2 regions of the Inediibacterium massiliense genome follow, and region 2 is predicted to be linked to the other one. Evidence: riboswitches for the same ligand, from Rfam matches in the RefSeq annotation. Region 2 holds a riboswitch; the other holds the start of a gene.
What was found. Region 2 has a riboswitch for cobalamin ahead of BN2409_RS03420 (S8 family serine peptidase). Riboswitches for the same ligand answer to the same signal wherever they lie in the genome.

Region 1 (15,531 bases), on a different contig from region 2:
AATTTATCTGCTGCTTCTTCATAATCAGAAACATAATCAATGATCTCTTCATATTGAAACAAAAGACTTTCTTTTCTTTGAAATCGAAGGTAGCATATATTCATTTTTTTACAAACATCTATTGCATTTTGTGAGACTTCTACTGCATAAGGATGAGTAGCATCAATAAGAATTTTTACATTCTTATTGATGATGATCTCTTCCATTTCCTCTTTGGAAAGTTTTTTGTGAATTACTGTGGATGTGTTGTTCTTGGGAATAAGTTCTGCTCCATAAGCAGTCGCCGTGGTAACTAAAAGTGGATATCCTAAATTTTGCAATTGATCTACAATCTCTCTTCCATCTTGGGTACCACTAAGAATCATGATCATAGTGTATATCCTCTAGGTGTAATCATTTTTCCATTTTTTACATATGTCTTTTGATTTCCTATAATCACAACCGTGAGCATATCAATAGGATAACTCAACATATGTTCTAAATCTGTAATGAAAATTTCTTCTTCTTCTCTTTTGGCATTTCTTACAATTCCAACAGGAGTACTAGGCGATTTATATTTTAACATAATTTCTCTTGCTTCTTCTATTTGATGAATTCTTCCTTTACTTTTAGGATTATAAATAGATATAATAAAATCACCCATAGAAGCACATTCAATTCTTTTTTTGATCAATTCCCAATCTGTGAGTAGATCACTTAAAGAAATTACAGCTGAATCATGCATAATAGGAGCTCCTAAACTAGATGCTGCTGCATTGGCAGCTGTAATACCAGGAACTACCTCTACCTCTACTTCTTCATCTCTTTCATGAACTACTTCTAGCATAATTCCTGCCATTCCATAAATCCCTGCATCTCCACTGCTGATAATACAGACATTTTTTCCTTTTAAAGCTTCATCCAAAGTAATATTACATCTTTCTACTTCTTTTCTCATTCCAGAGTCAATCACTTCTTTTTCATTTAATAAATCTTTGATTAAATCTATATAAGTTTTATACCCTACAATTACTTGCGAATCCTCTATTGCTTTTTTCGCTCTATCACTCATATGTTCATAACTTCCCGGTCCTAACCCAACTACATATATTTTACCCTTATGCATTTTTTTGCCTCCTATCTTTTTTACAGCTATATATATTCACTCCAAATAATTCACTTGCAATTTGAGCATATAAAATTCCTTTTCGATCTTCTCCAGCTCTTTTTAAATTAAGAATTGGCCTTTTTAACAATTTTTTAGTCAAACTTTTCATAACAATTTGAATTAATTCTTTATCCTTTTGTGAAGCATCTTCAAGTCTGTCCATTAAACTTTCAATCTCTGTTTCTAAGATTTCCGTACTATGCTCTTGAAGCTCTTCTATGACAGGAAATACCGAAAGACAATTGTACCAATTCTCAAATTGAATACATTCTTCAATAATCATTTTCATAGCATCTTTTGCTGCTTCTAATCTTGATTCCATATTTTCAAGAGACACTCTTTTTAATGCATCTAATTCATATAAAGATACCCCTTCTTCTTGTCCAATTTTAGGATCAATATCTCTAGGTATGGCAATATCCACCATGCATAATTTTTCTCCCCCATGATATTTTATAAACTCATCTTTCCTTAACACATAATGTGGTGCACTTGTAGAGCTTATAATAATATCTACTTTTGGAATCCATTCATATCTTTTAGAAAACTCTACTACCTGAATTTCTTTATATCTTTCTGACAAATCCATCACATGTCCTACTGTTCGATTGGTAACATGTATTTCTTTAACGCCCTTATCAATTAAATTTTCTATAGCAATACGACTCATTGTTCCAACACCAATGACTAAAACTTTTTTTTCTCTTAAATCCTTAAATATTTCTTCAATAAATTTTACTGCTATAGAGCTAATAGATAATGAGTTTTGAGAAATAGCAGTTTCTCTTTTGATTCTTTTTGCAGTTGTAATGACTTCTCTATAAAGTTTATTTAAAACTTTCCCTGTTTTTCCTATTTCTAAAGCATACTCATGGGCATTTCTTACTTGTCCTAATATCTGATCTTCTCCTAAAATTAAAGATTCAAGGCCTGCAGCTAGTTGAAATACATGTTTGACAGCTTCATTAGAATTTTTTACAAAGAAATAATCATCTATCATATCTTCTAATGAAAAAAAATCTTTATAAAAATTTTTAAGAACTTCTATTCCTTTATTTTCATTTTTCACAAAAGCTGTAATCTCACTTCTATTGCAAGTAGATAATATGACAACTTCTTCAATGTAAGGGTTTTCTCCTAAATATTCATATGCTCTTTCTAAATCACTTTTACTAAAAGATACTTTTTCCCGAATCTCAACCGGTGCATCTTTATGATTTACACCTACTACTACGATCTCCATTATTATCACCTTCTTCAAAGACTGCTATGGTTATTCCATCATAAGCTTTTTTATTTTGAATAAAATTTCCACCTTTACTACTTAAATAAGCTACTGGTTCACAAACGGCTCCCACCCCAGTAATTTTCTTTACAAATTCAGATGTTTTAAATTGATCTTGTACTTTTTTGATTTCTTCTCGATCTATAATGACCAATGGAATCTTTAATTCTTTTGCTGCTTCTATGAGTCCTTTTTCATCTTTTTTTAAATCTACTGTTGCTATATGCTTGATAGATTTTTGTGAAATGTTAAGCTTTATTAAGCTATCCTCAATAGCATTTAATATTTCTTCTTTTGATTTTCCTCTTCTACAACCTACCCCTAGTATAATGTTTTTGAGCCTTATAATTACTTGATCTATTGAATTAGATTCTATTTTTTCTTTGTTTGTAACATATATAATTCCTTTACAGTCCTCTATATCATTTTGAATGAATACTATATTTTCAGGTAGCGGGATCTTTATGGGAATATCTGAAGTAATCCCTACTTTTTCTTTATTGACAATATGAGCTGTAACTTTGGTAGCATCATAAAAACTTTCAATTTCTCCACCTATCATTATAGACAAAGTATCTACTGCAATAGAATCATTTACATCAGATGCTGTTGTAATTACAGGGTTGGCTCCTAATATTTTAGCAATATTTTTTGTATACTCGTTGGCTCCTCCAATATGTCCTGATAAAAGACTAATGACATTTCTCCCTTTTTCATCTAAAACAAGAACCGCTGGATCTATTTTTTTATCTTTTATATGTGGAGCAATAGATCTTACTACAATTCCTGTAGCCATAATAAATATTAAACATTCATACTCATGGAATATATGGGATACAAAATCAGAAACCTTTTCTTCAATAGGATAAATATTATCTTCTTTTATGATAAATTTAGGATTTACATATAATACGGTTTTGTCTAAATTTTTTAATAATCTATATCCTAGATTTGCCCCACCTTTTGTAAGGGTAATAATTGCTTTCATTCCTTTGCAGTCCTATATTCATGAGAAAAAGTTTTATCATAAAGTTTAGAATATTCGTATTCATTTCCTAGGAAATGTCCTACCAATATTTGAGCTGTCTTATTAATATCTGCTTCTTTTACCTTTTCCTCAATATTTTCTAATGTTCCTAAAACAATTTTTTGATCTTCCCAAGTAGCCTTTTGAATCACTGCAATAGGTGTATGACTTTCATAATGAGTCAAAAGTTTTTTTACTACTTCCCCAATCATATGAACTGATAAGAATATGCACATGGAAGCCTTGTGTTTAGCTAAACTTTCTAAGCTTTCTTTTTCTGGGACAGGAGTTCTTCCTTCCATTCTTGTAAGAATAACAGTTTGAGTCACCCCTGGCAAAGTAAATTCTTTTCCAATAGCCGCAGCTGCCCCTACAAAGGAACTAACACCTGGAATCACTTCATAAGAAATATTTTTTTCCTCTAATATATCTATTTGTTCTCTTATAGCACCATAAATACTTGGATCTCCTGTATGAACTCTGGCTACTAATTTTTTTTCTTTTTCTGCTGTTTCTATAACTTCAATCACTTCTTCTAATGTCATAGACGCACTATTATAAACTTGTGCTTCTTCTTTTCTACAATTAATAATTTCTTTATTTACTAAAGACCCTGCATAAATAATTACATCTGCTTTTTCTACAATTTTTCTTCCCTTTACTGTAATTAAATCTGGATCTCCTGGTCCTGCTCCTATAAAATACACCATTATATTTCCTCCTTTTGTTTTCTAGCTGATATCACATAAATAGGATTTAAAGCTTCCATAAGTGTATATTTTCCTAATGCTCTTCCTTTTGATATATTGATAGAAATTACATCTATATCTTTAAATCCTGTAGCCTTTAAAAGTTCCATAGACTTGTATAAAGTCTCAATAGTAATACAATTGATTACACATATTCCTTGATCTGTTAATTTTTCATAGCATAACTTTATAATGTCTTCTAATTCTCCTCCACTTCCTCCAATAAACGCTCTATCAAAGGTATTGATTTGTTTTAGAGCATCTTTTCCATTATTGTGAATGATTTGTATAGGCACATTAAATTTTTCACTATTCTTTTTAATGAGTTCTATTCCCTCTGGATTTCTTTCAATAGCTATGACCTTTTTACATATATGAGCCGATTCAATGGAAATTGATCCTGTTCCTGCTCCTATATCTACCATAACTAGATCTTCTTTTAATCTCAGTTTTGAAATGGTAAGGGCCCGTACTTCTTCTTTTGTCATAGGAACTTTCCCTCTAATAAAATACTCATCTGGGATTCCTGGCGTTTTAAATTTCCAATTCATCTACAATCACCACCACGCACATATTAAATTCACTGATATGAATTACTTCTTCTAACGATGCAAAAGTAATTTTTTCATTTGGATAAGAAAGATTTTCTCCTATAATCATGATTTTTCCTTGTATATGATTATTTAGCATTTTTCTTGCAATTTCCTTTGGAGAATATTTCTGATCTGTCAAAAGAATGACTTTTTTATATTTCTTTACAACGTCTAAAAAATCAAATTCTCTTCCATGAAGACTTCCTATATATGCATCATGCCAAGTCTGTCCTACTTTTGCCATCAAATATTGATAAGAACTAATTCCTGGAATCACTTCTAACTCATTTGATTTAAAATGCTTTTTTAAAAATCCTAACATACTATAAAAGCCTGTATCTCCTGAAAGAAGATAAGCTATTTTTTTGTTTTCTTTATTTTGTTTTGTATATTCTATAAGCTCTTTTAAATTAGATCCTATATAAAGCATTTCTTTCTCTAAATCTTTAAAATCCTCTAAATGCCTTTTTCCTCCAATTAATACATCACAATTGTAAATTGCATTCTTAACCGCAGGCAAAATGTAGTCTTTATGACCAGGGCCTATTCCAAGTATATAAATCTTACCCATTTTTAAATTCCTCCAGTAATTTTTTTGCCACTTGTCCTTGTCCTAAAATTTTTCGACCCATGCCAAACATAATCACTCCTATTTCTAATTCATTATGTACCCTAATCGTACATCTTTCTTCTGCTTTGTTACATAATTTTTCATAAATTTCTTCGTACCCTCTTTTTTCGATGATTTCTATAGCAGCTTCTGTTGTGACACACTCAAATAATTCTTCGATCACATGAGTAGGTGCACCCATCAAAGCAAGATTAGCTGCTAATATTTCTATTCTTCCATCAGAAACCTTACTATGAGTATGAAAAATACCTCCTGCTAATTTAACAAACTTACCTATATGTCCAATCATCAGCACTTTTTTAACTTTATATTCTACACATTTTTCTAATATAAATCCTATAAAATTGCTTGTTTTTGCTATTTTTTGTTTTGGTAAATGATAATAATGAATGGCTAAATCCTCACCAAAATTTCCTGGCACCAAAATAAGCTTTTCTGGATTTTCATAGATAGCCGCCTTCATCTCAATAGCTAAAGATTCTCTATAAGCTTCTTCGGACATGGGAACTACAATTCCAGAAGTTCCTAAAATAGAAATACCTCCTACAATTCCCAGTCTAGGATTAAATGTTTTTTTTGCAATTTCTTCTCCTTTGGGTACAGAAATAGTAATAATTGCTCCTTTATCTTTTGGTAAAACTTCTGAGACTTCTTTTTGAATCATCTTTTGAGGGACTGGATTAATGGCTGGATTTCCAGGAGCTATAGAAAGTCCAGGTTTGGTCACAACTCCTACTCCAACTCCACCTTTTATTTCTATTTTAGGTTCATCGATAATTTCTACTACTGCATGAATAAATATGCCATGGGTATTATCAGGATCATCTCCTGCATCTTTTTGTACTGCACAAAAGGCCCAATCCTTTTTTATTTCATATTCTTTCACCTCTATGTCTAGATCCCATCCCTTAGGAGTATGGATTCTTACAAAATCTACCTTTTTTTCAGTAATAGCCATCAAAGCAGCAGCTTTAGAAGCTGCTGCTGCACAAGAACCCGTTGTATATCCATATTTCATTTTTTTACCATTTTTTATAATATACTTATCCATTTTCTCTCCTTCTTTACAGCATATATAAAATGGCATTTACAATAGCTGCTGCTACTGTACTTCCACCTTTACGTCCCTTTACAATAATATATGGAACATCTAATTTAGAAAACTCATCTTTTGATTCAGCCGCTCCTACAAATCCTACAGGAACTCCAATTACAAGCTCTGGCTTTACTTCCCCTTTTTCTATACATTCTTTTAAAGTAAACAGTGCTGTAGGAGCATTCCCTATTACAAATATTTTATTTTTAGGGTCTTTTATCGCTTTTTTCATAGCTGCCATAGCTCTTGTTGTTCCTTCTTCTTTCGCTGTTTTTGCCACATCTTCATCAGAAATAAAACAATGTACTTCTCCACCATATTGAGACAGTCTATTTTTATTAATTCCTGACATTGCCATCTTTGTATCTGTCACAATATGAGATCCTGATTGTATAGCTTCTTTGGCTTTTTCTATTGCATCAGGAGAAATGACTGTGAGATCTGCATATTCAAAATCCGCAGTAGTATGAATAATACGTTTTACAATTTTTCCAATCTCCTCTGGAAAAGTTTTATCTCCTAGTTCCTCCGTAATAATTTCAAAGCTTCTTTCTTCAATTAAATGTGGTATTTTTATATATTCACTCATTTTATTCCTCCTAATTATTTAAATAAAATTTTAGGTCCACCTTTTACCATTTTTGTAAAATAATCCTTGTAATAAATTTCAAAAATGCTCTTTTTTTCCATTTCATTTGCAAATTTCTCTATATCTACTTTATCTTTTTGAAATAATATGCCTAGTACAGTCCCACTATGAGCTACATTGACTCCATAGCAATTCATTTTCAAGGCCATATCCATGATTTCTTCTAATTTATCTTTATAAAGTATATTTTGGTTTGTCATAGCACTTATATTTGCAGCTTTCCCTAAAAGATGAAAATCTTTCTTTACATAACTTTCCTCAAAAACTTTATATGCTTTTTCTACATTCTCTTTATTTTTGATTCTTAAACTTTCATAATTATTTTTTCTAAAAGTCTGGGTATTTACTTGACCTCTTGATTCTAATACCCATATGTCAAGATGGGGATTCCAATCAAAGCTTTTTACTTTTACACCATTTAGATGATCAAATAAAGTTAGTTGTTGAAAAATAGTACTATCTGTAGGTTCTATTTGAGTACATATTTTTGCTAATGCTTCATCTGTTATTTCTTTCCCTAAATAAGCTGCTGTAGCTATAATAGTTGATGCTAAATCAGCTGTACTACTCGCCATACCTTTTTCTATAGGAATATTGGAATCAACATCTACACTTAGCTCATCTCCTATTTGATCACTTTCTCCAAAAAAATCTAGAGTTTTATACATAGCCTTTATAGCTTTTTTCTTATTTGGATCTCTTATAGGATTTTTACATTCTTTCAAAGTCACTACAGAATACATGTCTATAGGATAGGATATTAATTTTTCTCCATCTTTTATATATCCTTGTAATAATTCCCCACAAGAAGCAGGACAAATTCCCTTAATCTTCATAAGATACCTCTTTTAATGCGTTTAATAATTTTAGATTAGACTCTTCGTCTTTAATAGCAATTCTATAAAAGGAATCATCTAAATTTTTATAATTATCGCAACTTCTAATCAATATTTTTCTTTTGAGTAAAGCCTCTTTTAAATTTTTATTAGATTCCATATATTTGAATAATATATAATTTGAGCTTGGAGGATAAACTTTTAGATTCTTGATCTTTAAAAGTTCTTCATAAAGTTTTTTTCTTTCCTTTATAATCCATTCTTTACTTTTTTGTATATAATATTCATCTTTTAGAACCATTCCTGCCATTGCTGCATAACTATTTATACTCCAAGGCTCTTGATTGTTTTTGATCTCTTCTAATATTTTTATATTGCTACTTAATCCGTATCCTATTCTTAGTCCTGGTAATGCATAAAATTTTGTTAATGCTTTAATAATATATAAATGATCATAATCTTTTAGAAGGGAAATCACACTTTCTTTCTCTCCATTTTCTACAAATTCCATAAAAGCTTCATCAATCATTACATGAATATTTCTAGATTTACATATGTTTAATATCTTTTCCATTTTACTTTTTGCAATCAACTGACTTGTTGGATTGTTAGGATTACAAAGAATCAATAAATCTATAGAATCATGTAAAATATTAAAAAAGTCATCATCTATTTGAAAATTATTTTCTTCTTTTAATAAATAGTATTCTACATTGCTTCTTGCTTTTTTAAGTGCTCTTTCATATTCTAAAAAAGTAGGTGCTAAAATTAAACTATTTTTTGGTTTTATTTCACGAATCATAGAAAAAATCACTTCTGTTGCACCATTTCCTACAACAATCCAATTAGAATTAATTTTATGATATTCTGAAATATCTTTGATCAAATCCTTATATTTAGGATCTGGATACTTTTGAATTGTATCTATATTCAAAATCATACATTCTTTAAAATCTTTTGGAATTCCTAGTGGATTAATATTTGCACTAAAATCTATGATTTCTTCTTCCTGTATCCCTAGTCTCTGTGCAATTTCATATATATTTCCGCCATGCTCTACTCGCTTCATCCTACCTCTCCCTTTGTCCTTTTAGGCAAACATAAAATAAAATACTAAAAATCCTACTACCGAGGATGCATACATTATTTTTATTGATTTTTTTATATGCTCCTCTTCTAATGAATAGATTTCATCTCCAATAGTAGGCTTGTATATTTCTTGTCCAAAATAAGTATTGGTTCCTCCTAATTGAATATTCAGTGCTCCTGCTGTAGCAGCCTCTGGATATCCACAGTTTGGACTTTTGTGATTTTTATGATCTCTTCTTACTATTTTAATTGCACTTTTATAATCATAAAAAAGATAAAAAGAACCTATAATCATAAAAATAGCCGTCAGTCTTGCAGGTATATAATTGAGTAAATCATCAAATTTAGCAGAAGCCCATCCAAAATGAATATATTTCTCGTTTTTATATCCTACCATAGAATCTAGTGTATTGGCTGCTTTATATGCCATCCCTAAAGGCGCTCCTCCTATAAAAATATAAAAAAGAGGGGCAATTACTCCATCAGAAGCATTTTCTGCAACAGTTTCTACTGTTGCTCTTATAATTTCTTTTTCATTTAAATGACTTGTTTCTCTTCCTACAATATAAGATAAATACTTTCTCGCCTCTAGAATATCATTTTTTTCTAGTGCATTTAAAACTTTTCTGCTTTCTTTATCCAAACTTTTAGATGCAAGAATTTGAAAAATTAAAAAACCTTCCACTGCATATCCTAAATAGATATTTATGTATTTTGCCAAAAATACAATAGAAAAAGTAATGCCATAGGTAGCTCCTACAATAACCATCGTTAGAAAGATCCCGAGTCTTTTTTCATCTTCACTATTTTTCACGAATTTCCTTAAAAAAGCTTCTGTTTTAGAAATACATTTCCCAATCAAACATATAGGATGGGGAATAAAATAAGGATCTCCAAACAAAAGATCAGCTACATAACCGATTAGTATATGAATCATTTTTTATCCCCTTGTAAAATTTTATATATTTTATCTAAATCTACATTTTCGCGAACAATCTTTGCAAGCTTTTCATATTCTTTTTCTTTAAACTCTTTAAAGGTTTCCACACTACTTTGTTTCTCATCAAGGCCTTTAGCCTTTCTGATATTATTTAATATTTTTCTTGTAAATCCGATATTATCAAAAACTCCATGGATATAACTTCCCATTACATTTCCTTCTTTATTAATGGCTCCATCTTCTATATTGACTTCTTCACCTAGTCTCTTTATGATTCTATGAAATGGAGTAGCTTCTTTTCCTAGCTTTGTTTGACCCATATGAATTTCATATCCTTCAATATCCATATCCAATACTTCTGAAAATAAGTTTTCTTCCTTAGCAATAACTTTTGCTTTTACTTGCGTTGTAGTTTTTTCTAGTTCAAATATAGTCTCTGTATCTAAAAGTCCTAATCCATTGATTTCTTTTATACTACTTTCTGTTTCATGAGGATCTGATATTTTTCTTCCAAGCATTTGATATCCTCCACAAATGCCTATAATGAGTTTTCCTTTTCTATGAAGTCTTAAAATTTCTTCTTCTAATCCTGTTTCTCTTAAATAAGCCAAATCTTCAATAGTATTTTTAGATCCCGGGATAATTAAAAGATCTGGATCTCCAATTTTCTCGCCTCTCATAATATATCTTAAATGTACATCTTCTTGTGTTTCAAATACATTAAAATCTGTAAAATTTGAAACATGGGGAAGATACAATACACCCACTTCTATTTGTCCACCTTCATTTTTTTTATATCTAAATCTTTCAGCCAAACTATCTTCATCTTCAATTTGCACATTAGAATATGGAACAACTCCTAATACTGGAATATGAATAAGATCTTCAAGCATTTTAATTCCAGGCTTTAATATATTAATATCTCCTCTAAATTTATTGATAATCACTCCCTTTACTCTTTTTCTTTCTTCTTCTGTAAGAAGCATAATGGTTCCATATAAAGAAGCAAATACGCCCCCTCTATCTATATCTCCAATTAATATAACTGGAGAATCAGCAATCTCTGCCATTCCCATATTTACAATATCTTTATCTCTTAAATTGATTTCTGCTGGACTTCCAGCCCCTTCTATAACGACAATATCATTTTCACTTGAAAGCTTATGAAAAGTTTTTTGAACCATTTCTAAAAGTTCAGGCTTAAAGTCATGATATTCAGCAGCAGACATATTTTTATATACTTTCCCATTTAAAATAACCTGACACTTTTTATCTGTTGTAGGTTTTAATAAAACAGGATTCATTAAAACACTAGGCTCTATAGAAGAAGCCTCTGCTTGTACCACCTGAGCTCTTCCCATTTCTAGTCCTTCTTTTGTAATGTAAGAATTAAGTGCCATATTTTGAGATTTAAAAGGTGCTACCTTATATCCATCTTCATAAAAAATTCTACAAAAAGCAGCTGTAAGAAGGCTCTTTCCTACAGAAGATGCTGTTCCTTGAAACATTAAAGATTTATTTTTCATAGGTTGTACAACTCCTATCCTTATAATTCGAACAATTTTTTAAAAAAGATTGTGCAATATTTTTATTGCTATAAAAATGAATATGAGCATATGCTCCTAATGCATTATATTTTTTCACTCCACATCCCCAGCTTTTGATCTTTTTTTCATTTTTTATTTTATCTACAACATAAGCATATTCCATTGTTTCGTTTTCTTCAATCAATGAACGATGAAATTCATGAGCTTTGATATAACTTTTCTCTTTAGAAATACTACACGGTTTATCTATATTTACATGGACATATCCAAATCTTTGAAGCCTTGTTGTCATCTTTGCTATTGTATCAAATACACCCACCATTTCATAAGTTTCTTCCTCTAATGTAGTAATAGCTTTTGTAAGATACATAAGCCCTCCACATTCTGCATAAGTAGGAACTCCATTTTTTATATGCTCTTTTATAGATTCCCTCATTAAAACGTTTTCTGATAATTCTTTTGCAAATACTTCTGGAAACCCCCCGCCTATATACAAACCGTGAATATTCTTAGGAATGGATTGATCTTTTAAAGGACTAAAATAAATGAGATTTGCTCCCATCTCTTTTAAAAGATCTAAATTATCTTCATAATAGAAATTAAATGCTTCATCAAAAGCTACTCCAATATTTACATTCTTCACAATTTTTTCTTCTTCATATGTAAAATCTTCTAAAGCTTCTGCCTCTTGAGCAATTTTGATTAATGCATCTAGATCAATGGTCTCTTCTACCATATCTGCAATAGTATTTATTTTGTCTTTTAGATCTTTTACTTCTACACTAGGAATAAGTCCTAAATGTCTACTTTCAAGGGAAATATTTTGATTTGGCTTTAAATATCCAACGCATTTTATATTTGTATCTCTTTCAATACTTTCTTTTAAAAGCTCATAATGAGCATCCCCTGATATATTATTTAAAATAACTCCTTGAATGTTTACATCCTCATCATATATTTTATATCCTAAAATTTGTGCTGCTGCACTGGTGGAGACACCTTTTCCATTTGCAATCAAAATAACAGGTGATTTTAATATTTTAGATACATGAGCTGTACTTCCCTCGTCTTTACTTGTACCATATCCATCATAAAGTCCCATAACACCTTCTATGATAGAAATTTTTCCTCTTGCATTTTTTATAAATAGTCTTTTGATTGTGTCTTCTTCTAAAAGCCAGCTATCTAAATTTCTTGATTTATTATTTGTGACAAATGTATGAAAAGCTGGATCTATATAATCTGGGCCTACTTTAAATGGAGCTATATTTATCCCTCTTCTTGTAAGAGCCGCCATAATCCCTATAGATACAGTGGTTTTCCCAACTCCACTTTGAGTTCCAGCCAGTACAAATCTAGGTAGGTTCATATTGATCATCCCTTCATAATAAAATACCCTAACCATCAATGGCTAGGGCACGAACATACAATCGTTCTTTTCCCTTCCCGCCGAAGGTACAAAATCCATAAAAACAGGAAAGTCTCCTGACTCGTGAATCACCTTACTTTCGACGCCTTCCTTGGATCATCCAAGTGACATTTTGTCGATTTCATCCTCACTTACAGTAGCGGGGGCTGTATCGGATTTTCACCGAACTTCCTTTTTAAGCCTTTCGGCACCTGTTCTCATTTATTTGTCTTATCTCATGGTATCAAAATATCTTTTTCATTTCAATATTTTTCACATATGTATTTATTTTTATTACTGATTTAAAGCTGTTAGGACTGGAAAATCGTCTACAATTTCTATTTTGGTTATTCTACAATTTTCTATTTTATATCTCCAATAATCTTTTACTCCATTTCCTATTAAATAAGATACAATAGCACGAATACATCCTGCATGAGATACTATTAAAATATTTTGATTTTCATATTCTTTTTGTATTTTTTCGATGACTTTTACCACTCTTTCATACATTTGCATCAAACTTTCTCCTTGTGGAACTTGATACTCTACCCAATCTTTTTGCCACTTTTCAAGCTCTTTTGGGTATTTTTCTTTTATAGTATGATAATCTAATCCTTCCCACAGCCCAAAATTCATTTCTCTTAGATTTTCATCTTGGGTCATTTTTATAGAATGATGCTTATGAATCATATTTGCTGTTTCTATTGTTCTTTTTAAATTACTACTGATAATCATATCGATCTTTTCTTCTCTTAATTTTTCACTCATTTCTTTGGCTTGTAAAATCCCTCTTTCTGTTAAAGAAGAATCTATAAAACCACAATATAATCCTTTATGATTCTCCTCAATTTCTCCATGTCTTATCAAAATTAAATTCATAAAATCACCTTTTCCAAAATTAAAAAATAAAATAAATAAACAATTTCTGCAAGTTCAGATATGGCTCCTAAGGTATCTCCTGTCATTCCACCAATCTTGTCTGTAATATGTTTTACATATCCTATACTGAATAAATACCCTACTAGTACAAAAGGAATCGCCTTTATATAAATCAACCCAATAATTATAGATGAAACAATAGCAATTATAAGATGTTTATTGTTTGTTTTTCCTATAAAAAAGTTTCCCATACCACTTTTTCTTGCATAAGTAGAAAATCTTGCTGCATATACAACACATAATTTTGAAAAAGTAGGCATGACAATAAGTACACCATACACATATGGAACAGGAAGTGAAAAAATGAATGATATTTTCAATAAAAGAGTTAAAAATATAGCCAAAGCAGCATTTGTTCCAAGTCTACTGTCTTTCATAATTTCTAATATTTGATCTTTGGGACGATTGCTATATACTCCATCAAAGGTATCTCCTAATCCATCTAAGTGAAGACCTCCTGTAATAAAAACCTCTCCTGTTACACAAAGCACACTTCCTAATAAAATTCCTCCTAATTTATATCCTATGTAATATAACGATACGATAAACATTCCAATAATAAGCCCTACAAGAGGAAAATAAACAATTCCCTCTGAAAAATCTTCTTCTGTTACTTCTAAATTTACAGAAATGGGTATTCTTGTGAAAAATTGAATCATTAAAATTAGTCTTTTCATAATTTCCTCCTACTTAATCTTCATAGGAATACCAGATACAGTAAAATATACTTCATCTGCTTTTTTCGCTATCATTTGATTCATTCTTCCTGCTATATCTCTAAAAATACGAGACATTCTGTTTTCAGGAACAATACCCATTCCAACTTCATTGGTAACCATGATACACCAAATATTATTTTTTCTAATCTCTTCTATAAGTTTTATCATTTGATCCTGAATATATGTTTCTATTTCATCTATTTTTTCATGACTTATATTTTCCCAATCCTCTTCACATTCAAACATTAAATTTGTTGTCATAATGGTTACACAATCTAAAAGAATGGTTTGATGCTTTAAACCAATCTCTTTTATTATTTTGTATACATCCTTATATCCTTCATAAGTTGTCCACTCACTAGGCCTTGAAGCTTGATGTTTTTTGATTCTATCTTTCATTCCCTCATCAAATGCAATCGCTGTAGCTAAATAAGCTACGAATCCCTGTGAAGTTTTTGCAAGATGTTCTGCATAGCTGCTTTTTCCACTTCTTGCTCCTCCTGTTACAAGGGTAATTTTCCCTGCCATAAAATCACCTCTTACTTTCTTAAATCATCTATTATTTTAAAATTTTAGATTCCCTAGATATTCAAAAAAATATGTCCCCATGAGGGACAAAATGCCTTCTTAACTATATCAAATTTTTTATACACATGCAATTCTAGGATAAATTAATTTTATAAGCTTGTTGCATATATCCTTTTCTTTCTTGAATTTTTTTCTTTCTCCCTAAATGATCTCTGATCACAATCTCTATAGGCTCTTTCTCCATAGGTGTATATTCCATATATAAATGCTTATCTGAGAAACCTTTTATAAGTATCCATATATTTTTCTCATCCGTCTTTTGTACATATATATCTTTGTGGCGCT
Region 2 (15,531 bases):
CTACTTCATCTGCCATATCACAAAGAGCTTCTCTTGTTTTAAAATATCCTTCTGGCTCTTGGCATTTTACTAAAAATTCTACATAATTTTTTCCATTATAGTTAGTAGGATCTAAACCTGCTGCAATAATCCCCATAATGGCTTTTGCATATTCTTTTGAGGTATTACCGCTCCATACACTTCCTACCTCAAATTTAAAATTGTCTATTTCAAGCTTACCTTGAATATCTTTTACATCTACTCTTGCTCTATTGAGTGCCATAGCAGTAAGATAATCATATTCTGAAATTTTAGCATAATGCTTTTTCAAATCCTCTATAGCTACCTTGAATTTTGTTTGATCATCTTCTACTGTTTTTCCTTCCATGAAAGAATTCATAGATCTTACTGAATAATCTTCATCTATATTATTTTCTTCTACTTTCTCTTTAGAAGAATCTTTATAGACTTCATCTTCTACTGTATTTTCTTGTACTTGAAATGCTTCATTTTCTTGAGCCATTGAAAAATGAAAACCAGTACTTGTAAAGATCATTGTAAAGATCATTAAAAAAGATATCCATGATTTTATATTTCTTTTGTCCATTTTCGTACCTCCTTTATTTTTTGAATCATTAGCATTTTAATCTTTCTCCTTTCTTGTGTGTTAAAATTTATGAACTGTTTTTAAAAGATTATAAAGGATTTGTGCTCCTTGAGCTCTTGTTGCATTTTCTTTTGGTGAAAATAAATTTTCTCCTACTCCTTTTAACAATCCATTACTCACAGCAATAGAAACTGATTCCTTTGCCCAGTTTGAAATATTTTCTTCATCTGTAAAATAAATATCTGTTTTCTTTACTTTTTCTGGTTCTATGATAGATAGAGCCTTTGTAATCATCACTGCCATTTCTTCTCTTGTAATATTTTTATTTGGATAAAACTTTCCATCTGATCCTTTTGCAATATCCAAATTTGCAGCAGCTTCTACATAAGGTGCATACCAAGCATTTTCTTCTACATCTGTAAATCTTTTTTGATCCTTTTGTATCTCCGTTCCTAAAACACTTACAATCATTTTTGCAAATTGTGCTCTTGTAATATTTTCATTGGGCGCAAAATTCACTGGATCTACTCCTGATACTACTTGTCTTGCTGCCATTACTTCAATAGCATGTTCTCCCCAATGATGATTTGTATCTTCAAATTTCTTTGTAGATAACATGATTCCATAAGCTCCTGTTTCATCAATAGAAGCCACTACTTTGTTATTTTTCATATCAATAGAGCTATCTATATACTCCCAATTCTTTTTTTGTTCATTCCAATGATACAATCCCAATTTTTCTGCTGATTGTCCATTAAGATGGGAAGAATCATAAGACATCTCCATTTTTATTGATTTTTCATTTTTGGGTATTTCTTTTACTTCATAAGTTTGTCCTATTTTTTTTGTATCTACCATATCCTTTGTATTTTTTTCATATACTCCAATAGCATCTTGAATAAATTCTCCCTTTGAATTCATCACTTTTACTTCTCGGATCTCTTCATTCAAAGAATCAGTTTTATCTTGTGGTTTCTTTACGAAACCACCACCTCCACCACCGCCTCCTCCAGAGCTTGGTGTGGATCCTCCAGAAGAATTAGTACCTCCATTTCCTGTTGATTCTCCTGAATTTTGATTCTTTTTTTCTATTTGAAAAGAAACCCTATTTTCTCTATTGAATGCTTTTAGTACAATAAAATATTGACCTTCTTCCATATCCTTTGGAATTTTAAAATGAATTTGAAAATTTCCATTTGTATCTGTAATACATTGATCCACATAATAAGCAGATTGCTTTTGTCCCTCTACCCTTATGGTCACAATTCCCTTTGAAACAGGTTGTTCATCATAAATCAACTTACCTATTCCTTTAATTTCTTCATTTTTATCAATCTTTGTTTTTTCTAGTTGTAAAGATAACACACATTTTTCATCTGCAAAGCTTGAAATACTTAATGCAATTGTAAATAGTAAAGCGAAAAATATATACATTCCTTTTTTGACCAACTCTTTCCCTCCTCACTAAAAATTTTTTATTTTATCTCAAATGTAGATAATTGTTTCATAGCCAAAGGTTTCATTCCTTCTAAGCTCTCCCAAATATACGCTTCTACTTCATATTTTCCTATTTGGTGAATAGGTATTTCCACTTCACATGGACCTTGTTCATTTAGGAATTTTGTATCCATAAAACAACTTCTATTTTCTTCATTTTTTACTTGAAGAATCACTATTCCTTTTGTTTTTTCCTTTTGATCCGTCTCTATTTTTGCATAGATTTTATCATCTTTAGAAAATGCTTGATTTTCATTTTTAGATGCATCTATCATTTTTATACCGACTTTTTGAATAGGCAAATTACAAATATCTATCTTTTCCATAATCTTTGAAGTAATATCCATATTATTTTTATCTACTGCTTCAAAGTAAATAATATATTCTCCAAAGTAATCATTTTCATGAGGTACCCATGTTTTTTCAAAGATACTCTTTTGATTTTCTTCAAAGGCATCTACTACAATTCCTTTATTATCTTTTATAGTTACTATCCAATCTACCTTTTGATCTGCTTTAGCATAGATCATTACTGGATTTTCAGATGAAATATTTCCTTTTCTATACGCCTTCGTTTGTACATGAATTTGTAAAGGATTTTTTTGTTCTTCTTCTACTGTTATTTCTACTGGAATTTGATTTAAAATATCTCCTGTATCTCCATCTTTTACTAAAATAGATCCTATATATATTCCTGCTTTATCATTTCCTTGTATTTTTGCTTTTTTTGTACATTTTTCTCCTACCTTTGTGTATTCAGGTGTAGAATCTATAAAAACTTCTACCTCTTCTTTTGCATTATTTACATTGATCATTTTTTTTGAATACCTAATTTGTGTTGGATTGTTTAAAAATTCAGGATAATTTTTCAATCCTGTATTTACAATTTTTACCTTGTACTCTCCTGGCATCAATCCCATTATATGAATAGATTCATTTGAATCATTATTAGTAGATGCATAAATCACCTTCCCGTTTTGATTACATAAATATAAATCAAAATTATCTATATCTGAACAATCTATAGGTTCAATCTCTACATGAAATAAAATATTTGGATCTTCTTCTGTAATTTTAATCACATCACTATATTCATATTTCATATCACAATTTTCATTTATGCCAGATGTTATGACTTTTTCTTCTGTATTAGATGTCCTGGAAAAATCGATTAATTTTGTTCCTTCAATGACAATATTTCTATCTTTATTTGTTCTATTTGTAAATTCAAAATCTTTTTCTATTTCTTCATTGATATGAATCTTAGATGAAAAAATATCTGGTTGAGATACGAAACCTTTATAGTGAATAAGCATTTCATATGCTGCTGTATTAGATGCATATCCATAGTTAGTTACTTGATTGCTTCCATTTTCTTGAGATGTGTACAAATCAATTTCCCAATTTCCACTTTGTGGCTTATCAATAACTAAAACATTATTCCTACCAAATCCTTTTCCTAGTGTGAAACTAGCTAATTCTCCAGATGGATTAAATAAATATCCTTCTATAGATCCCTTTTGTCCTTGTTCATTTTCTACATTGTTAATTTGTATCTCCATTTTTTCTATTCCATTCGGAACATTAAAAAAGTGTCTATTATATTTTGCTGTCTCTGCTTTTCCTGATATTTTACATTCATATTGATTATCACCTTTTAAATTCAATCCTTTTGCAATAGTAATAGGAAGTTCGCCTTCTATCCATTTTGTATCTTTACTATCTATTTGAATCACATCATGATATAATCCAGGCTTCAGTTCATCTTCTATCCTTACACAAAAATGTGCATATCCATTGGCTGGTATATCTATCTTATCTGTATCAAAAGAATACCAATTTCCATCATTTTCTTTAGTTAAATTTAAATAAACAGGTTCGTCCTCATTATTTTTAATTTCTACCATTACCTCTTTTGGAACTTCTCCATTTCTTACAAAAATTCCATTAGAATAATTCAATTTTTCACTATAATCTGTATTCACTTCAATAGAATATTTTTTTGCATCTTGATTTTCTTTCATATATTCATAAGATTTTAAAATATCTACAAGACCTTTTCCTTGTTCAATTTGGTTATATCCTTCTAGTTTTCTTGCCGTATTTTGAAGAGCCTCTGTCATAAGATCTATAGAAATTCTTTCATTATTTCCAACGATTCCTTCATCCCTTGCAGCTTGTAATAATAATGCAACAATTCCTGCTGTATGAGGGGATGACATACTTGTTCCTTGATATACAGCATAACCCCTGTTATTATACTTTCCAGAATTAATATCCCATACTGGTACACATGAAAGTGCTGTTCCAGGAGATAGTATAGTTGGTTTTACTGCTCCATCTTCTCTAGGCCCTACAGATGAAAAATACCAAAGCATTTCTTTTGGTACAAAATATCCATAGTCTTTTTTCCATGTATCACTTTCAATATACGCCCCAGAAGTAATAGCCAAATCTGCATCTCCAGGAGATCCTATTGTGTTGATTCCTGGTCCTTCATTTCCAGCTGAAATACAAAAGATCGTTCCATATTTTTGAGTCAATTCATCTGCTAATAAAGCTTCGATATTTTTTCCATCATTAATATCTAATGAAGCACCAAGACTCATATTCACTATGTCTGCCCCATGCTCTGCTGCATAATTCATTGCTTTTATAATAGATTGGGTACTTCCTTTCCCATTTGTACCTAAAACCTTAAGAGCCATAATATTGGCTCCTGGAGCCACCCCTTTTAAGTCTTTCCCGTTTCCTGCTGCAATACCTGCTACATGGGTTCCATGCTCTCCTCCATCAAAGGCAATATTTAAAAATATTTCATTATCTCTTTTTTCCAATTTACTCACTACAAAATTCACTACTGCATCTGGGTATTGCTTTTCATATCTCATTCTTGGAAAATTTGTTACATATCTCTTATTTTCTTTTTGAACCCCTTCATCATAAGGTTTTAGCGGTTGTTCATTTCTAAAATCACCATCTAAATCTGTATCTACATAAACGATTTTATATTCATTATTTTCATCCTTGGTAATTAAAATAGGATAATTATCTGTTTTTCCATTAAAATTGAATTCCGTCAATTTAACATTTGGATCAAATCCAAATTCTTCAAAAAACTGTTCACTAATTACTCCCATATAAACTTCTTCTCCAGCTGGTATGTCATCTGGCAGGATCCATGAATATCCATTTGCTTTTACCTCTTTTTTATGTTCTTCATTTGAAACATCCTCTACAATACATATCTTATCTGCAACTACATCTCCTTCGCCTGTAAAATCCTTAATATCTACAATTTTAATTTTTCCATTTGTAGTTTTTTGAAGCATTTCATGTCCTGGATCAATTCCTGTATCTAAAATTGCAATTGTAACATCTTCTCCATATTTACCATAATCAGATTGAAATTTATTTACATATGTATCATCTAAGGTAGTTAATAATTTTTCTGTTATTTCTCTTTCAAACTGTGGTTCTAATAAACGTTCTTCTTTTTCATATACAGATTGAATTACTGTTTCTTCTGGTTTTTCATAAACTTCTTCTTGTACAGTAGTACTTCTAGAATCTAATTTTCTCATTGTAAAATTTTTCAAATCTGATTTTTCTTCTTCTGTTATACTTTGAATCATCTTATAAAATTTTTTTGAAATTCTTTTTTCATTTTCTAAACTGTTCATTTCCCTTGGATCTAGGGAAAAAGTATTAGGCGAAGAAATATTTTTTATTCCATTCACATCTAATAATTCTTGTGCTTGATCCTTAGAAATCGTAATAGAATATATATCCTCTGTTAATTTTTCTATATGTTCTATTCCCTTTCGTTCCAATTCTTTTTCTACATTTGAATTATTATTTTGTAGAATCAAATTTAGAGTGTCATTTTCTTCATTTTCTGTATTTAATATATGATGCAATTGAACTTTCGCATCATTACAAGATTCCCCATACCCTATATGAATAGATCCAAAGAGTAAGCATACTAGGATTATTACAGAAAACGTTCTTTTCCTTTTCATCTTTTTATCCTCCTATTTTATTTTTAAATTTAAAACAACAAAAAAAATCTTAACTTCCAATAAAAGTTAAGATTTTCTATATCCATAGATTATATAATCACAAATCTTTGTACTTTCCCTTTTCACGGAAGGTTAGATACACAAATATTTAGGCAGGTCTCCTGACTTATGGATCATAGCTTTTCTTTGCCTTCCCAGTTTCCCAGTGGCATATTAAAGAATAGCTTCCCATTTACAGTGGCCGGACCGTTTAGGATTTTCACCTAATTCCCTTTTCATCTGCTATAAACAGAACCTAAATTATTTTTATGTAATTTTAGTCATATTTTGTTTACAGAAAACGTAATATGTCAAATTTTGTACATTTCATATGTTATACGAATTGGTTTTTTTTTTCAATGTTGTATTTCATTGGTTTTTCATTATATTATGGCAAAATAAGAAAATACTAGATATTTATCTAGTATTTTCTTATTTTTTTATTGAATGTTATGATATAACTGATTTAACATGACAGCAGCTTGAGCTCTATTGGCATTTTGTTTTGGCATAAAGGTGCCATCTGGCATACCCCTGATCATAGATTCTTTTACGCACAATGCTACCTTTTCATTTGCCCAAGAAGCTATATTTGTTTTGTCATTAAATCTTTCTAATTCATTTATATTTGCTTTTTCTTTTCCTTTTTGTATGAGTACCTTTCCAATAATGGTTGTCATTTCTTCTCTTGTAATTTTTCCATTTGGATCAAATATCGTTTCACTTCTTCCTCTTACGAATCCATTTTTGTAAGCAGTTTTTACATATGGAGTATACCAAGCAGTATCCTCTATATCTGTAAAGCTTACTTTTTCATTTTCTATGTTTAATCCAAGCATTTTTGTAATGAGAGTTGCAAATTCTGCTCTTGTGATAGATGCACTAGGGTCAAATACATCTTCACTTCTTCCACTAATGATTCCTTTTTGAGCCATTTCTTCTATCGCTTCTTTTGCCCATTCATAACCAATTAGATCATTAAAAGTTGATTTTATTTCTGTTTTTTCTACTTTATTTGCAAAATATTTACTAAAGTGAGTAGTTTCAAAAGTTACCATCTTCGTAACAGGATCATATACTCCACCCATATTTTCTATGATACCATTATCTTTTAGATAGAAGGCTTGTACTACTTCTCCATTTTTTATGTCTCCCTTATATGGAATATATAATTTTATAGGTTGTTCAAATGCAGTGATTTTTTTATCTCCTGCTTTGATATTTACATCTACTACAATACTATTTTGAGGTACTTTATTTTTTTGAAGAGCTAATAATTCATTGACTTCTAATTTTTTAACATTGAAAACTAATTCTTTTTCTGTTGCTTGATCATTAAATGTACCTTTTTTCATTTCAATCTCTGTAATTTCTGTATTAATTTGCACTTTTTCCATTCCAATTTCTCTCATATCTTTAATGAAAGTATCTGGAAGGCTAGTTTCTATTTCTTTTTGATTCATTTTAGGTATTTGAAGAGTTAATTTTTTCTCTAGAGATTTAGATATTTCAATATGATTATTAGATAATTTACCTTTCATGTCTTTTGTAATTTGTACAATATCTTTTGCAAGAGTATTTATCTCATTTTTATTGAGTTCTAAAATTACCTTATCTCCCTCAACTTTTAATTGTTCTTTTTTAATTTCTTTGATTCCTGCTTTTTGAACTGCTTTTTCTGCTGCCTTAATTGCATGTTTTTTGATTTCTGTTCCTTGATCTTGTCCTATATTTTTAATTAATTTTCCTGCTATATCTATCATATCTACTGCAACTTTACTTATTTCTTTTGCATCATTGATTTGATCCATTGCCTCTAATGTATTATTCATATCCTTTACTGCTACTTTGCTTGCTTCTTTTTTATCTTCAACCTTTGTTAATTTTTCTGATGATAAGGTAATCATTTTCAAAACTTCATTACTTTTGTTTGCTACATCTTTTGCTGCATTTTCTGTATTTATTTTTTCTAGGGCTTTTCCAATAATATTTGAAACATCCTTTGCATCCTTGATTAAATGATTTGCATCTTTTTCTGATTTTATTTCTTTTGATGTTTTTTCTAATTTATTGGTTGCATCCTTTACTGCATTTGTAACATCTTTTTCAGTTGCATTTTTGTCATTAACTACATTTTGTTCTTTATTATATTCTGGATTGTCTACTTTAATAGGACCTCCTCCGCCCCCTCTAGTGCTTCCAGTTTGTGCTTTCCCTGATACGGTTATTTCTATAGGTATGGGTCTTACAATATCTACATATCCTTCCTTATCTACTTTTTCTGCTCCTATTGTATAAGTTCCTGGTTTGTCAAATTTAATAATCCCTTTTCCATTTTGATCTGTAGTCACAATTTTTCCATCCATTTCATATGGCTTATGATTTACATATATTTTTGCACCCTCTATCAGTTTTTGATAAGTAGGTCCTCTTTTATTTTTATCTTTTAATATGGTTATTTCTCCATCTAATGTCAATGCAACTTCTTCACCTGGTGCTATAGTGGTTTTATCTGCAGATATTTTTGTAAACCATGTAAGGAATCCATTCACCCCAAAGAAAATTTCTATTTTATCTCCATCTTTTAATTTATAATTCTCTACTCCATAATCTGGAAGCCACCCATTTACTCTATACATCCATCCAGATGAATGTTTGTATTTAAATTCTTTGTCTTTCCCAATTCTAGAAATATAGCATGACCATCCATAATCCTCAAAATTATAATCATCTATGTTTTTATTTTTTAATGCTTGTACAAAAGCATGGGCTACTGTAGGCCCTGAAAATCTTTCTTTTGGCCAACCATTAGATGGTGTGGCAGTCGGATGAGTTGATTTTGTTAAATATGGATCTAAATCAAATACTCCAACTTCTAAATTGTCATCATATAATACTATCTTTTCATATCCTTCTATGCGAATAGATACATTTACTTTCTTATTTTCATCTATATTTCCTTGTGATTCTTTTACTACTACTTCTAACTCTTTGCTAAAATCTGAAACATTTCCTAAGGAGTCTATTGCTTTTATTTTATATTTATAATTTTGTTTTGGTTCAATCTTTGTATCTACATATGTATCATTATTAGAATGTCCGATGAGCTTATTGTCTCTATAAATTTCATATATTTTTATTTCTGATGAGTCTTTTGCAAAAAGACTTAAAGATACTCTTTTCCCATTATTTTCTTTTAATTGTAATTCTACATCTTTAGGACTTTCTGTATCTTCAAAAACCCCATATATGCCATCTGTATTGATTTGAGCTGAAACCACATTATTTATTTTATTGCTATTTATGTACTTCCATCTTTTATCACTTACATCATAAGCATATAATGACACTTTATCTTTATTTGCACTATCTGTGGAAATCCCAATTTCAAATATTTTATCTAGGCTTATGCCTTTAAATTTTAATTCTACTGTTTTTCCTGCTTTTTTAAGTCCATTACTAACACTAATATTTTTTTCATTAATTTGAACTCTTGAATTCTCTTGAATATCTGAATTTTTTAAATTCAAATAAATTCCATCTTGGAAAAATAAAATTGAATCATTAGAAGGCTTTACTTCTTCTCCAAATTGATATTCTTTTTCTCCCTTTGTAGCAAAAGAAAATTCCTGTACTTCTCCTTCAATTTTAACTTTCCCTGTATATAATTTTCCTCCATCTACTGTAATAGTAAAACTATATTTACCATGTATATCTGTAAAATTTTGATATTCATAAACAGATTGATCTCGATCATAAACAGTCAATGTTGCTGGCTTTTGTGTATAATCAGAAGTTCCTTGAATTGTAACTTTAGATTTTCCTAAATATTCAATATCTACATTATTTGCATAAGAAGGTATTATAAATGATAATAATAAAACAAATATGAGTAATAAATTTAGCTTTTTATTTAACTTCATGATCCCACATCCTTTCTATATTTAGATTCTCTGCCCATTGTTATGGGCAGAGAAAATGAATCAACTTACCTTTAATGTTATTGGATGTGCTTTTAATGGATTTTGTCCTTCTAAGCTATCCCATAAAAATACTTTCACTGTATAGTTTTTTCCCTCTGGTACAGAGTACTCTTTATAGATTACTTTATTTTCTTTTACTTGTATTTTGTCTCTTACTTTTTCACTTCTCACCATTCTATTTTCTTCATCATAGGTTCCTATAATCAATAATACATCTTGTTCTTTGTCTCCTAAATTTTCAACATAAATCTTGCTTATTTTTTGATCATTTTGATCTAATCCCATAATTAATCCTTTTGCATCTGCAAGCTTTTCTCCAAAATAATATATGGATGCTTTTCCTTCCTTTGAATTTTTTCCCATTTTTACAAATTTATCATAAGCAAGTAAGGCTTGATATGCTTGTTCCGTTGCCATTCCTGTGTTTCCAACTTCTCCAGCACCTGGTTGAATATGAAGGAATGTTCCATCTTCTTGAGCAAAGCTTAATAATGCATCTATTAAAGTATTGCCTTTCTTTGTAAATTTTTCATTTGTTGGATCAATTCCATTTGCACAAAGTCCTATAATAGTTTGTGAAACACTTTCACTATTATCTTCTGAACCCCAAGAATCAAATCCTCCATTGTCTATTCTTTGTACTTTTGATAACCAATTTGTAGCCTTCTCTACTGCATCTTTTACATCTTGTCGATTGTGATAAGGCGCTAAACTAATAAGTGTCATAGATGTAATATCTACATCGCTATTTCCACTCATGTATAAATCCCATCCACCATCGCTATTTTGTTTTTTAAGTACATAGTCCACTAATTTTTCTCTTGTATAAGTAGCCGTATTAGGAACAAAATATCTGTTTGTATCCATGGCAATCAATGCATAAATCACACCATTTAACCCTTGAAAATAAATTTCTCCTTGTTCATCATAATTATAGATTTTATCAATTAAATTATATCCACCTACATTTCTTGCATCTCCACCTGCTGCGGAAACTCCTAGAGCCATTCTTTCGTAATCTGTTACTTTATCAGAAGTACAATTATTTTCTTTTGCCCATTTAGCAACTTCTTCTAAATAGTCTTTTTGAACAGCCTTTCCTGCATTGGCAATACCTACAACCTTCCAGTCAGAACTATATGTTCCATGATCTTTTAAATATGCGCCTGTTTTTTTAATTGCTTCTCTTACTTTAATAATATATTGATCATTTATATCTACTTCTACATATTCTATTATAAGTGTTTTTGTAGATATATTTCCTTTTGAATCCTTTGCTGTAATTTCTATGATATTGTCTCCATCAATTAAATTTGCTACATAGTTTCCTTCTTCTTTTGTTTGTATTTCTTTCTCATTTACTTTCACTACTGGAGTTACTTTTCCTTCTCTTGCATCATTTGCAATAACAGAAAATTCAACTTCTTGATCATTGTATACAAAACCATCTTCTATACCTCGTACATATATTTCTGGAGGTATAATATCCGGTTCGTTACCTGCTACATAGAATACTGGTGTTCTATATATAGATCCTCCAAACCCACATTCTATCATATAGTATCCACTTCTTACATTCTCAAGAATCTTGTAATCCATATGAAGTTTTCCATCTGAATCCAACTTAGCCTTTACTTTATATGGTTGGAATGCATAAACTTCAGGTAAACCTTGGTCCGTATAAAATTCTCTAGGTGCTTTGTGATAATAATCCATATCACAATTGTATAAAATTAAGTCTGTTTCATTTTCTGCATAATCTTTCATTTCAAATAGAACTTCTAAATTATTTCCTGCATCTACTCTATATTTGTTTAATTTGATTTTATTTAAATTATCTTTTGTATTAACAATTGTATATTCTACTGTAGAGCTATTTCCTGCTTGGTCTTTAGTTGTAATGACTATTTTATTTGTTCCTTCAACAAGGTCTAATCTGTATCTGCAGTATGCTACTGGCTCTATTCTTTCAACCTTTTCTCCATTTAACATAACAGTTACATCTACATTTCCATCTGTTAAATCGTAAGCCGTAGCTTTCATAATAATATAATTACTATGTACTTCACATTCATCACCAGGTTTAAGATCTCCTATGTCTCTAAATGCAGTTTTTATTACTGGTGGAATTGTATCTGTTTCTTGATTTACTTTGAAATTTATATTTGCATTAGATTGATCCTCTTTAAAATAAAAGTTTATCCAATACTCTCCAGGCTCTATCTCTTTTAATATAGTTAATTTCTCTACTGCTTTTCCATTTACAAGCTTTCCTTCCTTAGTCATCTGCTTACTGCCTTCACCAGGCTTTTGACCATCTTTGCCTGGAGTCCAATAATATCCTCCACCTAATTTTTCTATTCCTAGTATATATTCTGCGTCTTTTAAATTATCAAATTTCGTACCTATATATATAGTTATTTCTTGATCCTTATTTTCATCATTATTATCTTTTTTGATGATTTCTCTTGTTTCTGTAAATACTACTGTTCCAGAGCCATTGTATAAAACTTTTTTGCTTATTTTTCCTTTTCTACCTTGTTCATCTGTTGCTTCTACCATTACTTCTTTTATTTCATTGATTCCAGCCTCATTTTCTGGATCTTTATGAAATGTAATCATATAAGACCCATCTTCTTGCTTTTCTATTTCTTCTATTGGATTTGTATTTTCTGTTGGAGTAGGGATTCCACCTCCAAGTGTCATTCCATTTTTTACAAAGACTTTTGGTTCTAAAAGATTTCCTTCTTTATCTTTTGCATCAATTGTTATAGATATAGTTTCTTGATTATAAACAACTTGATAATCTTCTATTCCTTTTACACTTATTTTAGGTAAATCTTCAGGATTTTGTAGATCTACTTTCTTATATGTAATATGAATTGTCTCATGAGCTTTATTTCCTTTATCGTCTTTTGCATATAATTCAATAATATTTGCTCCTTCTTTTAAAGAAGCTGTATATTGATTATTTTTTTCTTGTATTTCTATTTCATTTACTTTTACAATCTTATCTTCTATCTTTTCATCTCTTCCATTTTTAGCAAAAACCATAAAGCTTATTTCTTTTTCTGTTACTTCTTGATGATCTTTTAATCCATTTACTATAATTTTTATTTTATCGTTCTCTGGATTTGCATAGTTAACAAAATATTGTTTGGATGCTTTATTTTCTGATTGATCTGCGGCTTCTATAGTTATTATATTGTTTCCTTCTATCAATGTAGCTTTGTATGTATATATCCCATTTTTTTCACTGACTAATTCAATTTTTGTTTGATTGCTTGTTGCTGTTACTTTTGGCTCAACGATTCCATCCACATCATCTTCTGCTAAAACTGTAAAGGTTATTTCTTCTGTTTTTACTGTCTCATTGTCTATCCCTTTTATAGTTAACTTTGGTGGGATCTTATCCACTCCTGCAGCAATAAACTGAATTGGTGTTTTAGCAAGAACCACACTGTCAGTACCTACCCCTTTTACTAACCCAATATAATAATCTTCTCCTACATTACAACGTTTTGCAACACTTGATTTTTTCGATAAATCTATAATTGTTTCATTGTCAAAATATCTAAAAGTTCCTTTTCCTTCGCTATCAAAATCTACTCTAGTAAGATTTAGGTGAGTCCTACCATCACTAAATAATATATATATATATACATCACCTTCATTATAATTTTTATATTCTTGAGCTTTTACATTTACTTCTAGTTTCCCATCTAAGGCTACTACTTTTTGATTTATCGATATAGTAGCTTCTTCTGATTTTGTTTCGCTTACTATCACTGGTATTTCTATTTCTTGCGTATCGCATCTCACTATATTTATGTTTATTGTATATTCTCCAGTTTCTATATCTTCAGGTATTTTAAATGTACAGCTACCGTTTCCTTTTTCATCTGTATCCTCTGATTTTCCTCCACCTAAACCCTTAATCATTTTTCCATCTTTATACAAGTTTACTTGATAATCATATTGTGGCCAAGGTTGAGGAGTTACTGATTTCCAATTTGCTATATGTACATCTACCCTCACACTTTCTCCTAGTGCTACTTCTGCTTTGTCTAATTCTGCTGTACTTTTATCTTCTGGTTCTTCTTCTTTTACTGTGAATTTTTCACTTGCAATGACTTCCCAATCATATCTATCTGCTATTCCTAAATAATGTACTCCTGGATTTAATTGGGATGTTTCATCAAATTTTATTTTGTTGCTTTCCCCTTTATAAGTAAATCTTCCATTTCCTTCACTATCAAAGTTTATTCCTGCATATTGTACTGGTCTATTACGTTCCTTTACTATTTCATTATTTTCATCTACTAAGTATAAATTGTAGCTACTTGAATTTGCACATTCTGCTGCTTTTATTTTTAACATTAATTCTCCACCTGGATATATTTCTGATGGATTGATTTCTATAGTTGCTTTTTCTGATGATTTTACTGTTGCTTCTTTTTTCTCTGTTATTGATTCTGTTTTTTGAACTTCTTTTACTTTTATTGCTTCTTCTTTTTTATTTTCTTGTACTGGTTCTTTTTCTTCTAATTGCAGTAATTTTTCTTCTGATTCTAGTATTTCTTCTACTTCTGTTTTTTCTTGTATTATTTCTATTTCTTCTTGTTCTTCTTTATTTTCTTCTACCTTTACTTCTTCATCTGTTACACTTTCATCTTTTATTTCTTCATCTTTTATTTCTTCTTGATTATTTACAATTGTTTCTGTAGCTTCTTCATTTTGTTCATCATCTTGCACTACTTGATCTTCTTCTTGTGCATAGGACGGCATAAAGCTCATACATTCAAAGCCTGCAGTAGTAAATACCATAGCAAAAACTATTAAGTATGATAATAGTTTTTTAAATTGTTGCTTCATAATATCCTTCCTTTCAATTTTACTGTAAATAATAGTTCTAGTATGCTTATTTTACTGTAAGCAATGCTTTTGCAATTACTCCTTCATCATCTATTTTTGATCTATCTCCTATACCTAAATAGTATTTCCCTGGTTGCAATGTATAGTATCCAGCTGATTCACCAAAGTTTAATTTGTTTGTTAATGGATCCCATGGAGCTCCTACTGACAATAGTCCATTTCCATCTTTGTCAAACTTTACTCCTGCAAATTGTACTGGTCTATTTCCTTGTTTTATAATATCTCCCTCTTCATTTAATAGATAAAGATTAAATGCACTTGAATTTGCATATTTTGGTGCTTTTATTGTCAACTCTACCTCTTCATCTGGATATATTTCTGGCGGATTGATTTCTATTGTTGCTTCTACTGTACTTTTATTACCTTGTGCACTTGCCACTCCACTGAAATTAAAGCTATAACCTGCAAATACCATAGTAAATACAGCTAAAAAACATACTATCTTTTTAAAATTTTTTGTACACATAAT

Region 1: linked by a shared signal. The riboswitch ahead of BN2409_RS10720 (cobyrinic acid a,c-diamide synthase CobB) and the one ahead of BN2409_RS03420 (S8 family serine peptidase) in region 2 are both predicted to bind cobalamin.

The regions. Positions count from the first base shown of each region.
Region 1 covers NZ_LN876587.1:460,745-476,275, reverse strand. The annotation lists gene BN2409_RS10785 (cobalt-precorrin-6A reductase) at 1-371, opposite strand, end outside; gene cobJ (precorrin-3B C(17)-methyltransferase) at 368-1,105, opposite strand; gene hemA (glutamyl-tRNA reductase) at 1,098-2,390, opposite strand; gene cbiG (cobalt-precorrin 5A hydrolase) at 2,359-3,420, opposite strand; gene cobM (precorrin-4 C(11)-methyltransferase) at 3,417-4,169, opposite strand; gene cbiT (precorrin-6Y C5,15-methyltransferase (decarboxylating) subunit CbiT) at 4,169-4,759, opposite strand; gene cbiE (precorrin-6y C5,15-methyltransferase (decarboxylating) subunit CbiE) at 4,743-5,372, opposite strand; gene cbiD (cobalt-precorrin-5B (C(1))-methyltransferase CbiD) at 5,365-6,483, opposite strand; gene BN2409_RS10745 (precorrin-8X methylmutase) at 6,497-7,117, opposite strand; gene BN2409_RS10740 (GHMP family kinase ATP-binding protein) at 7,132-8,013, opposite strand; gene cobD (threonine-phosphate decarboxylase CobD) at 8,003-9,082, opposite strand; gene cbiB (adenosylcobinamide-phosphate synthase CbiB) at 9,104-10,039, opposite strand; gene BN2409_RS10725 (cobyric acid synthase) at 10,036-11,568, opposite strand; gene BN2409_RS10720 (cobyrinic acid a,c-diamide synthase CobB) at 11,558-12,958, opposite strand; cobalamin riboswitch at 13,048-13,228, opposite strand; gene cobC (alpha-ribazole phosphatase) at 13,292-13,879, opposite strand; gene cobS (adenosylcobinamide-GDP ribazoletransferase) at 13,876-14,616, opposite strand; gene cobU (bifunctional adenosylcobinamide kinase/adenosylcobinamide-phosphate guanylyltransferase) at 14,626-15,186, opposite strand; gene BN2409_RS10700 (esterase/lipase family protein) at 15,320-15,531, opposite strand, start outside.
Region 2 covers NZ_LN876585.1:106,018-121,548, reverse strand. The annotation lists gene BN2409_RS03430 (Ig-like domain-containing protein) at 1-586, opposite strand, end outside; gene BN2409_RS03425 (S-layer homology domain-containing protein) at 647-2,035, opposite strand; gene BN2409_RS03420 (S8 family serine peptidase) at 2,062-6,105, opposite strand; cobalamin riboswitch at 6,240-6,419, opposite strand; gene BN2409_RS03415 (S-layer homology domain-containing protein) at 6,585-10,067, opposite strand; gene BN2409_RS03410 (prenyltransferase/squalene oxidase repeat-containing protein) at 10,128-15,002, opposite strand; gene BN2409_RS03405 (hypothetical protein) at 15,049-15,528, opposite strand.